2 linked regions of the Thiosulfativibrio zosterae genome follow. Each later gene encodes a partner of the first gene's protein in a complex. Links are inferred from orthologs where the notes say so. Each region holds a gene or a part of one and is shown on either strand. Other genes may lie near its edges.

Region 1 (6,610 bases):
AAACATGATCAATAGGTTTTTTAACATCTTGTGCTCCGATTTTTAGGTCTGGTTTTGATACAATAGGCGCTATTTTAACATTCATCGCAGGTAGCGCAATGGCCTTACAAATTTATAACACTGAATCTCGTCAAAAAGAAATCTTCAAACCCATCCATGAAAATCAAGTGGGTTTGTATGTGTGCGGGGTAACGGTGTATGACTATTGCCATGTGGGTCATGCCCGTGTCATGGTGGTATTTGATACCGTGGTGCGTCATTTGCGAGCCTTGGGTTATAACGTTAAATATGTGCGTAACATCACCGATATTGATGACAAAATCATCAATCGCGCCATTGAAAATCAAGAAACCATTCAAAGTTTAACCGGTCGTTTTATCGAAGCCATGCACGCTGATGAAACGGCATTGAATGTATTGCGCCCCGATGAAGAACCTAAAGCGACCGAATATATTGGCGAAATTTCCAGCATGATTCAAGCCTTGGTGGATAAAGGGCACGCTTATGCGGCTGACAATGGCGATGTGTATTTTAAAGTGGATTCATTTGCGTCTTACGGTCGCTTGTCGGGTAAACAGCAAGAAGATTTAACCGCTGGGGCAAGGGTTGAGGTTAATGCCGCCAAACAAAATGCCAATGATTTTGTATTGTGGAAAGCCTCAAAAGAAAACGAACCGGCTTGGGAATCACCTTGGGGACAGGGGCGTCCAGGTTGGCATATTGAGTGTTCGGCTATGTCGACTAAATGTTTAGGGAATCATTTTGATATTCACGGTGGCGGTATGGATTTGCAATTTCCGCACCATGAAAACGAAATCGCGCAATCTGAGTGTGCCACGGGTGAACATTATGTGAACACTTGGATGCACTGTGGTTTTGTTCGCATAGATGATGAAAAAATGTCCAAGTCACTCAATAACTTTTTCACCATTCGCGAAGTGCTAAAAGCCTACCATCCCGAAGTGATTCGTTATTTCTTATTGTCAAGCCACTATCGCAGTGCGGTGAATTACTCGCAAGACAATTTACAAATCGCCAAGGCAAGTGTCGAGCGTTTATATTCAGCCTTAGATGGTGTGGTTTTGGTTGAGCAAGCAACGCAAAACACAGAATTTGAAGCCACCTTTATGGCTGCTATGAATGATGACTTTAATACGCCACAAGCCTTTGCGGTGTTGTTCGAGTTGGCTAAAGAGGTTAATAAGCAAAAGGATGGCGCTTTAGGTGCTTTGCTAAAACAATTAGCCAATCAGGTGGGGTTATTACAGCAGGAGCCACAAGCTTTCTTTAAATCTCAACCTTCAGATTCGGATTTGAGTGATGCGGATATTGAAGCGCTGATTGTCGAAAGAGCGGAGGCTAGAAAAGCCAAAAACTTTAAACGCTCAGATGAGATTCGCGATGAGTTGTTGGCGCAAGGCATTGAATTATTAGATTCGGCTGCGGGTACAAGCTGGCGTCGTTCTTAGTTGAATCAATTGTAAAAGCCGTTTCTAAAAAGGCTTTTGCAAACGCCAGATACAAAAAAACCAGGCCAGGCCTGGTTATTTTTTGTGCAAAATTTAAGGTTTTATTCGAAAAACCGCTAACTTTAGGAAAGCGGTTTGCGCACGAATCGCTTAAACTTTTGGCTTTTCTTCTGTATCAGACGTTTCTGCAACGGTTTGCGTCGCTTCTGATATTGGTGCCTCTGGCGTGGTGACTTCAGTTGCAACAACAGCCTCGGTTTCAGCAGGTGCAGAAACTTCTGAGGTTGATTCAACAAGCATTTTAGCAACGGGCTCTGCAACAGCAACTTCAACAACCTGCGGTTCTGTTGCTTGAACAGGCGCTTCAACAACCGTTTCAGTCACAGTTTCAGCTTCTTTAGGCGCTTCGACTGTTTCAGTGGTTTCGGCTGTTTCAACCTGAGTCACCGTTTCTGGCTTTTCAGCAATCACATCGGTAGGCGGTGTCATCGACTCTGCATTTGTAGATTCAACACTTTCAGTGGGAACTGTTTCAGTTGTTTCTTCCATAGTTGAGTGAATTGACAAGTCTGCAGCGCCAGCAGGTGCGCGACGACGACCATTGTAACTGCGGGTGTTATAACGGCTGCGGCGTCTTGGACGGCGTTTGTCACCCTCTTCACCATCGGTGTCTTCTTGATTGTCATCTGTTGAATCTTCAACTTCAACTTTCTCTTCATTTGCCTTGTTGTAACGCGTATTGCGTTCATTAGCAGGGCGTTTTTCAGACGAGTCATCTGTCACTAAAGGTGAGTTGTTGTTTTCCAAGTCTTGTTCCAGAGCTTCTAAGGCTTCAGGTGTTTGAGGCTTACGATTACGACGACTACGACGAGGATTGCTATTGCCTTCTGCAGCATCGTTGCGAGGCGCGTCATTGCGTTCAGGGCGCTCGTTACGATTGCGGTTACGGTCGGTGCGTTCAACCTTCTCTTCAGTATCCGTGTTGGCGTCACCTTCTTGAGAATTGCGGTTGTTATTGCGACGACGATTGCGATCATTACGGTCGTTACGATTACGATTGTTGTTATTGCGAGAGTTGCGACGCACTTCTTTTTGCTGTTCTTCAACCTGGGCTTCTTTTTCTTCAGCGGCGCTGAATAAAGCATTCCAGAGGCGAGTTAGCAAACCAGGTTTTTTAGGCGTTGCAACTTGCGCAACAGCCACTGGGGCTGGGGCGCTCATTTGCTCTATGCCTTTCAATGCAGGCTCTTCTTGTTTTTGTTGAGATTTAGGTTCAGAGAACGCATATTCTTCTTTGGCAATGACTTCTTTCATGGCATAGCTTGCGCCTTCAGGAATATCGTCATTGATGCGTGTGCGTTCAATCAAATATTGTGGCGTTGAAAGATGCTCATTCGGTACGATTAAAATGTGCATTTTGTGTCTATCTTCAATGTGCGTAATTTGGCTACGCTTTTCATTGAGTAAGAAAGTCGCCACATCAACTGGTAACTGTACAGTCACGCGGCGGGTGTTCTCTTTCATAGACTCTTCTTCTAATAAACGAAGAATAGACAATCCTAAAGATTCCACGCCGCGAATCACGCCAACGCCTTTACAGCGAGGGCACACCACTTGAGTCGATTCTTCAATCGAAGGACGCAGTCTTTGACGCGACATTTCTAGCAATCCAAAACGAGAGATTTTGCCGATTTGCACGCGAGCGCGGTCCGACTTTACGGCATCACGCATTTTGTTTTCAACATCTCGTTGGTGTTTGTTGGAGTGCATATCGATAAAGTCGATGACCACTAAACCACCTAAGTCACGCAGGCGTAATTGACGGGCAATTTCGCAAGCCGCTTCCATGTTGGTGTGGAAAGCGGTTTCTTCAATGTCGCCACCTTTGGTCGAACGGCTGGAGTTGATGTCGATCGCCGTTAGGGCTTCGGTGATATCAATCACGATCACGCCGCCAGAAGGCAAGGTGACTTCGCGCTGATAGGCGGTTTCAATTTGTGATTCAATTTGGAAGCGCGTAAATAAAGGCACCTTGTCTTGGTAAGGTTTCACTTTATAAACTTGGTGCGGCATAACATGTTGAATGAATTCACGCGCTTTATGGAACACTTCCATATTGTCGATAATGATTTCACCAATGTCTTGGCGCAGGTAATCGCGAATCGCCAAAATGACGATGTCTGATTCTTGGTGAATCAACATCGGTGCGGCTTTATCGGCTGCGGTTGATTTAATGGCTTCCCAAAGTTGCACAAGGTAGTTAACGCCCCATTGCAATTCTTCAGTCGATTTACCCACACCTGCGGTACGGATAATCATGCCCATGCCTTCTGGCACATCTAGGTCTGACAGAACATCACGCGTTTCACTGCGGTCTTCGCCTTCAATACGACGAGAAATACCGCCCGCTTTGGGGTTGTTTGGCATCATAACCACATAAGGACCGGCCAAAGTGATTTGCGTGGTTAAGGCTGCGCCTTTGTTTCCGCGTTCTTCTTTTTGTACCTGAACAATGATTTCTTGGCCTTCTTTAAGCACTTCATTGATGGTCAGTTTGTGGTCGATGCGACCATTAGGATAGTATTCGTCGGCAAGTTCTTTGAAGGGTAAAAAACCGTGTCGATCTGAGCCATAGTCTACAAAAGCGGCTTCTAAGTGTTGCTCGATGCGCGTGACTTTACCTTTGTAAATGTTGGCTTTTTTCTTTTGGTGGTGGGGGGTTTCGACATCTAGGTCGTAGAGCTGCTGGCCGTCAACCAGCGCGATGCGGGTTTCTTCGGCTTGAGTAGCGTTAATCAGCATTCTTTTCATGCGATTCTCTTTTTAAGTTTGGGGAAGAGTTCGACACTGAGAATAGAGATTTTAAAGGACGGATAGGCAGAGGTGGGGCGTCTTAATGCAGCCTCGTTATGGCGTTTCCATAGCGATGCAACCTGTAAGGTCATCTGTGTCAGGTTGCTTAAATTCGTTTCAAATATGCATTGTTTTTTTCGAGCTTAGACTTTGGTGCCGTCTAAGCTCTTAGCCAAGGTTATGGTCGGATGATGGGCTTTCAATAGTTTCGCATCGGGTTCGGGCATAACCGGGTTTACAACTCGTTTTTCCGTATCACTCATCAATCGTCTTATGTTCCTTACCTTTTGGGCGGCTGCGATTGTGAATGTTTTAAAAAATTCTATTCTTTTGCGACGGTTCTTCGAAGGTTGTCTAATGAGGGCTTGTGATCGCCTTCAATTATTATTTTTATTCTGCGAAGTGGTTTTATGTTCTTTTCCAATAACATAAATAACCGACTATTTCATCTACAAAAAATAGTTGCGTAAATATAGCACCCCTTGCCGGTGCATGCAATGACATTTGACGGGTTTAACGGTAAACTAGCCCAAAATTTTAAAACACAAACAAGGTGCGGTGTCTGAATGTCGGTTCAATATGTAGAAGCGTCTAGCGAAGATGAAGGTCAAAGGCTGGATAATTTTTTAATGCGCCATCTAAGAAAAGCGCCTAAATCCTTAATTTATAGAATTATTCGTAAGGGCGAAGTGCGTATTAATAAAGGGCGAGTTAAGCCAGATACGCGAATTAAAGCCGGCGATATTGTGCGCATTCCGCCGGTGACAGTGCCTGAGAAGCTTGAGGTAACGCCTTCAGATTCATTGCTAGAGGTTTTAGAAGCCAGTATTTTGTTCGAAGATAACGATATTATTGCGTTTAATAAACCTTCTGGATTAGCGGTGCATGGTGGCAGTGGTATTCAAATGGGATTGATTGAAGCAGCGCGTGCCTTACGCCCTTTGGCAAAACGCATGGAGTTGGTGCATCGTTTAGATAGAGATACCTCGGGTTGTATCTTGTTGGCCAAAAAAGCACAGGTTTTGAAATTGCTTCATGAGCAAATTCGTGAAGATGAAATGTCGAAAGAATATTTGTGTTTGGTGAAGGGGCATTGGCCAGAAGGTAAGTGTAAGGTTGATGTGCCTTTGTTAAAAAATACCCTGCAATCCGGTGAACGCATGGTGCAGGTATCCAAAGATGGCAAACCTTCAATCAGTTACTTTACCGTGCAAGAAACCTTTGCAGACTGTGATTTAGTGGCGGTCAAACTCAAAACAGGCCGTACGCATCAGATTCGGGTCCATGCCTTATCACAAGGCTGTCCTTTGGTGGGCGATGATAAATATGGTGATAAAGATTTTAATAAAGCATTTAAATCAACCGGCTTAAAGCGTTTGGCATTGCATGCGCAGTTTTTAGGGTTTAAGCATCCGGTGACCGAACAATGGATTCGTTTAGAAGCCCCCTTGTTTGAAGATTTTAAACAGGCTTTACAGGTTTTAAGAAAGGGTTAGTTAAACATATGACAACTAAGCAATACCAGTGCGTAATTTTTGATTGGGATGGGACTTTGATGAATTCTGAGGCCAGAATTGTGACCTCCATTCAAGCTGCAGCAGCCAAATGTGGTTTCCCGGTTTTATCGGCTTTTGAATCTAAGCAGATTATTGGGCTCAGTCTAGAAAATGCGATTAGAGCTTTGTATACGCAAGCTGATGAAGCGCAAGTGCAGTGTATGGCAAATGCTTACTCGCAACATTTTTTGCAGGACTCTAATGAGCAGATGGAAACCTTTTCAGGTGCGCTAGAGTTGTTGGCTGCGTTGAGAGAGCAAGGTGTCAAGGTGGCCATTGCCACGGGTAAAAGTCGTCGCGGTTTAGATCAGGTTTTGCGCGAATATAGTATGGGGCATCTGTTTGACATGACACGAACCCCTCATGAATCTGCTTCTAAGCCTAATCCGCTGATGCTCAGTCAAATCCTAGAAGCCTTTAAGTTGCAACCTCACCAAGCCGTGATGGTCGGTGATACGGAATTTGATATGGAAATGGCGCATCGTATTGGCATGGATAGAGTGGGTTTAACGCATGGCGTGCATGAAGCGGATCGCTTGCAAAAGTTTGCACCACTCAAATTGTTTGATGATTTAGCAGGGTTGCAGGCGTGGTTGTTAGAGAATTGCCAGGCTTATCAAGCCTAAAAGCAACCAGGCCTGGTTAGTTTTAGGCACTTTTTAAGCGTTTTTAACCAAGTATGGCAATTCAATACCTAGAGTATTTAAGCAATCGGTTAAGGCGATTAAAGGG
Region 2 (5,182 bases), 250 kb from region 1 along the record:
GCTTCGGAACCTTGCACACCCACAATAAAAGCCATTTCACGGTTAGAATCTTCCAAACCACACAAAGGCGACGGTGCATTGGCCAGCTCAGTGGTTTCTAGGACTTTGCGCAATGGAGAAGCACTGTTTTCGAGTAACACTGAAGACAACAAATGCCCTTTTAACACATCCATCGTATCTTTGTTTTCACCCAACAACCACCCCATCACGATATGAGTTTTGGCTTCTAAAGAAGCTTCGTTTAAGGCATACACACCCTGGGCAATTTTCGGTTCTGCATAGCGTTCTTCTAAGCTGACTTTAACCACAGGCACTTTATTTTTAAACCGTGCCAGCGCCAAATTTTCAAACTGAGTTTGATGCTCTGCCGCCGAAATATCGCCATAAGTCATAAACACCGAATTGGAGGGATGGTAGTGATAACGGTGAAACTCCACTAATTGCTCATGGGTTAACTCTGGAATATTAACTGGGTCACCACCTGAGTTGTAATGATAGGTGGAAGTGGGATACAACTCTGCCGAAAAATCTTGCCATAAGGTAGACACGGGAGAGCTCATAGCGCCTTTCATTTCATTGTAAACCACCCCTTTATAAACCAATTCTGATTCAGGATTCTCCATCTCGGCAAACTCTAAACGATGCCCTTCCTGAATAAAATCAAGTTTATTTAAATTGGGAAAAAATACTGCATCCATATAGACTTGCAAAAGGTTTTGAAAGTCTTTTCTATTTTCAGTGGCAAACGGATAAGCGGTCCAATCACTGGAAGTAAAAGCGTTCATAAAGGTATTGAGTGAGCGGCGTATCATCATAAAAAACGGATCACGCACCGGATATTTCTCACTGCCACACAAGGTGGTGTGCTCTAGAATGTGTGCCACACCGGTTGAGTCCATTGGCACCGTACGCAAAGCCACCATAAAGACATTTTGTGGGTCGTCAGCGGCTAAATGATAATGTTCAGCGCCCGTGATGCGATGACGATAATGCTCCACCACCACTTTTAGTGAGTCAATCGGTTGGGTTTTTAGCAATTCAAAAGGGTTTGATTTCATAACATCCTCAGATGATAAAAAAGGCCGTTAAAACGGCCTTATTAAAAAGTAAAAACAACGATTTAGGCTTTAGGTTCAGCTTCTTTCATAGACAACTTAACGCGACCTTGCTTATCGATATCAATTAACTTAACGCGAATTTCTTGACCTTCTGCTAGGTATTTAGAAACATCTTCAACACGCTCTTCGGCAATTTGAGACACATGCACTAGGCCTTCACGGCCTGGCATATAAGCCACAAAAGCACCAAAGTCGACAATCTTTTTAACGACCGCATCATAGGTCATACCAATTTCTGGCTCAGCAACAATTTCGGCAATTTTGCGTTTTGCGATTTCAGCAGAAACATCATCCGTAGCAGCAATTTTAACATTACCATCATCATCAATTTCAATCACACAACCTGACTCTTCCGTTAACGCACGGATGGTTGCGCCGCCTTTACCAATGATTTCACGCACTTTTTCAGGTTTTACTTTAACATTAAAGAAACGCGGTGCCGTGGTAGCGACTTCGGTATTTGAATGATTAATGGCAGAGTCCATGGCTTTTAAAATGTGCAGACGACCCGCTTTGGCTTGTTCTAGGGCAATTTGCATAATTTCTTCAGTAATACCCTGGATTTTGATATCCATTTGTAGAGCCGTAACGCCTTGATCGGTTCCAGCGACCTTAAAGTCCATGTCACCCAAATGATCTTCGTCACCTAAAATATCAGACAAAACCGCAAAACCAGAATCTTCTTTAATCAAGCCCATGGCAATCCCAGCGATAGGCGCTGCAATCGGCACACCCGCATGCATTAAAGACATAGAGGTACCGCAAACCGTTGCCATAGAAGAAGAACCGTTTGACTCTGTGATTTCAGACACCACACGAATGGTGTAGGGAAATTCATCGGCCGTTGGCAATAAGGCAGCAACACCACGACGCGCCAACATACCATGACCTATCTCACGACGCCCAGGCGAACCTGTACGACCACACTCACCAACAGAGAAAGGTGGGAAGTTATAATGCAACATAAAACGGTCATGATAAGAACCGGTTAATTCATCAACAATTTTGGCATCTTTTTCAGTCCCCAAAGTGGTCACGACCAATGCCTGAGTTTCGCCACGCGTAAACAAGGCAGAACCATGTACTTTTGGTAAAACGCCAACTTGGCAATTAATGGCACGAATTGTTTTGGTATCACGACCATCAATTCTTGGCTCGCCTGCAATGATGCGACTACGAACTATGTCTTTTTGCAATTTTTCAAACATGCCCTCAATCGCTTTGGCAGCATATCCTTGAGGATTCGTTTCCGTTGCAACCAAAGTTTCAAGTAATTTTGCTTTAGCAGCATCTAAAGCCGCATAACGCGCCATCTTGTCTGCAATGCTATAAGCCGCTTCCACATCCGCACGCGCCGCGGCATAGACGGCATCTTTTAATTCAACATTAACGGGTGCTGCTTGCCAATCCCAAGTGGGTTTGCCAACTTGCGCCTTAAACTCATTTATCGCATCAATGGCCACTTGCATTTGTTGGAAACCAAACATAACCGCGCCCAACATGATTTCTTCAGACAACTCAGCGGCTTCTGATTCAACCATCAACACCGCATCTCGCGTTCCTGCAACACTCAATTCTAAGTCAGAGGTTTCTAAATCTAATTCTGAAGGGTTTAGTAAATATTCACCGTCACGGTAACCGACGACAGCAGCACCTAAAGGTCCATCAAATGGAATACCAGAAATGGCTAAAGCCGCTGAAGTTCCTAGCATAGCGGCCACTTCAGTACCCACTTCTGGATCTAAAGCCAAAACGGTGGCAATGATTTGCACTTCGTTCATAAATCCTTTGGGAAATAAAGGACGAATCGGGCGGTCAATTAAACGAGAAGTTAAGGTTTCGTGCTCAGATGGACGCCCTTCACGCTTTAAAAACCCACCTGGAATTTTGCCAGCCGCAAAAGCTTTTTCTTGATAATTAACGGTTAGCGGGAAAAAATCTTGACCTTCGCTGACACTCTTTGACGCCACTGCCGTGACTAAAAGGCGCGTATCGCCCATGCCGATCATTACTGCACCGTCTGCTTGGCGCGCAATTTCACCTGTTTCTAGAGTTACCGTATGAGCGCCATACTGAAATGAATGTGTCACTTTTGCCATGATTTTTTCCTTTATCAAATTTCGAGCCGAAACCTGAATCCCAAGACAGTCTGCTATTTCAATAAACTCTCTAGGGATTCAGGCTTGAGGTTACCCTCATCTGGGTTTGCGACTCTTTTTTTCTTGAGTTACGAACAATTAAAAACCTTACCATTCTACCTGAATTTGACCGCAACGAAATCACCTTTGTAAGCATTAACCCACAATTTAGGCAAAAAAAAACCTCGCAATGCGAGGTTTCTTCTGTGACACCGCCCTAGCGATGATTACTTACGCAAGCCTAAACGCTTGATCAATTCGTAGTAACGCGGTGCGTTTTTACGGTGTAAATAATCTAATAACTTACGACGACGGCTAACTAAACGCAATAAACCAGTACGAGAATGGTTGTCATGAATGTGCGTTTTGAAGTGGTCAGTTAGGTATTTAATTCTGTGCGTTAAAAGTGCTACTTGAACTTCTGGTGAACCAGTATCGCCTTCAGCAGTTGCGTATTCTGCAACTAATGCTGCTTTATCTTCAGGTGTTAACATGTATTTTCCTTGTTAATCGGTTTATTAAAGTTAATTTCCACAACCGATGGTAGAAATTAATTTGCGCATTATACTCAAAAGTATTGTTAACACAAGTATTTAAAGTGGATTACGCAAATAAAATCAGCGTTTGCCGATACCAGACATGTAATTTTCAATATGAGACAAATCTGTCGACATATGACGAATCAAATGATCCAAACTGACAACGGCATTTTCAACCAAGTTTACCGCGATATAAGGATGTTCAACTTTTAGACGATCGTACATGGCACGCGTAATTTCTAATAAAACCACCTCTTTAGAAGCCGCCGTCATTTTAAGCATTCTAGGTTTACGGTCAAAAAACGACATCTCCCCAATTAAATTACCAGGCGTTTGGCGACCCACATCGGCTTCACACTGACCATCGTGCGTTGAAAAGGCAACCTTACCGGCAATAATAAAGTACATCGCATTTCCAACCTCACCCATGTCTGAGATAATTTGGTCTTTTTGAAAGTTTTTTTCCTGCAAATAATTTGTCATGGTCTCAACTTCATTACGCGTGAGAGATTCACAAATTTTATTTTGTTGAAAGTAATCAAATAATTGGGCTGCTGTCATTTCTTGCATGGAATTAACCTTTCTTTTGAGCGATAAACGAGGCCACGGGTCGGCCATCTGGAAGTGAGTCTATTCTATCAATTAAAATAGTGAAATCATGAAAAACTTCACTTAATTCAGCGGGTTTTAAAATGAAATTGGGATTTTTGGGGCTACCAAAAACTTCACAGCCTTCGGTAAAAGTCTGAAACACAACAAATCCTTTGGGGCGGATGGATTGACGCATGACTGGGAAAAGTTGACGATTCAAAAACCTGATACACACCACTAAATCCCAGCGTTCAAAATCTTGTTCACCATAACAATTTGGATCGGTTAAATCACAAGATTTAAAATCAATGGTTGCTTGATGGTGTTTGGCTAACTGCTGTGCACGCTCTAACACGGCGGGCTTGTGTTCAATGGCTTTAACAAACAATCCCTGTTGCGCCAAAAACACCGCATCGCGTCCACCGCCACACCCTAAGTCAATGGCTTTTAGGTTTTTTAATGGTTGATGCAAATCCGCTTGAACGAGCGTTAGCCATTCTTTGATTAAGGGGCTAGGCGACCACAAAATGCGCGATTCTGTGCCAAAACTAACCAGGCCTGGTTGTTTTTGAGTCAATTTTGCTTGCCAATCCACCTCTATTTTTACGCGATAACCTTTTGAAACTAAGTATGCTTGTGCAGCAATACAATCTGTTTCAGAGCCCATTATGCTTAATAATGCAGGACGAGCAGGTAATTCATTTAAGCGCTCGGGCAATTCTGCCCAAGGTATATGGGTGGCGCCAACCAAATGACCTGCACAATATTCTGGTGTGTTGCGTAAATCAATTAAGGG

Evidence for each region. The genes of interacting proteins can lie anywhere in the genome.
Region 2: the proteins of THMIRH_RS07995 (region 1) and pnp are in contact, whole or in part, in a cryo-EM structure (PDB 9QH0), measured with the Escherichia coli proteins. The link is inferred for Thiosulfativibrio zosterae from one-to-one orthologs.

Annotation. Positions count from the first base shown.
Region 1 is NZ_AP021888.1:1,735,441-1,742,050, reverse strand. Bases 1,420-4,657 are described here. They hold THMIRH_RS07995 (Rne/Rng family ribonuclease), read right to left. Parts: upstream 4,281-4,657; coding sequence 1,620-4,280; downstream 1,420-1,619. Other genes in these bases: cysS (cysteine--tRNA ligase), read left to right, coding at 1,420-1,469. Also shown: THMIRH_RS08005 (peptidylprolyl isomerase), read right to left, coding at 1-27; more of cysS, read left to right, coding at 99-1,419; 23S rRNA pseudouridine(955/2504/2580) synthase RluC, read left to right, coding at 4,889-5,818; THMIRH_RS07985 (HAD family hydrolase), read left to right, coding at 5,827-6,504; THMIRH_RS07980 (Maf family protein), read right to left, coding at 6,538-6,610. UniProt on the Escherichia coli protein: Endoribonuclease that plays a central role in RNA processing and decay. Required for the maturation of 5S and 16S rRNAs and the majority of tRNAs. Also involved in the degradation of most mRNAs.
Region 2 is NZ_AP021888.1:1,483,778-1,488,959, forward strand. Bases 670-3,564 are described here. They hold pnp (polyribonucleotide nucleotidyltransferase), read right to left. Parts: upstream 3,218-3,564; coding sequence 1,121-3,217; downstream 670-1,120. Other genes in these bases: THMIRH_RS06840 (insulinase family protein), read right to left, coding at 670-1,058; rpsO (30S ribosomal protein S15), read right to left, coding at 3,484-3,564. Also shown: more of THMIRH_RS06840, read right to left, coding at 1-669; more of rpsO, read right to left, coding at 3,565-3,750; THMIRH_RS06855 (Crp/Fnr family transcriptional regulator), read right to left, coding at 3,874-4,365; THMIRH_RS06860 (methyltransferase domain-containing protein), read right to left, coding at 4,370-5,182. UniProt on the Escherichia coli protein: Involved in mRNA degradation. Catalyzes the phosphorolysis of single-stranded polyribonucleotides processively in the 3'- to 5'-direction. Also involved, along with RNase II, in tRNA processing.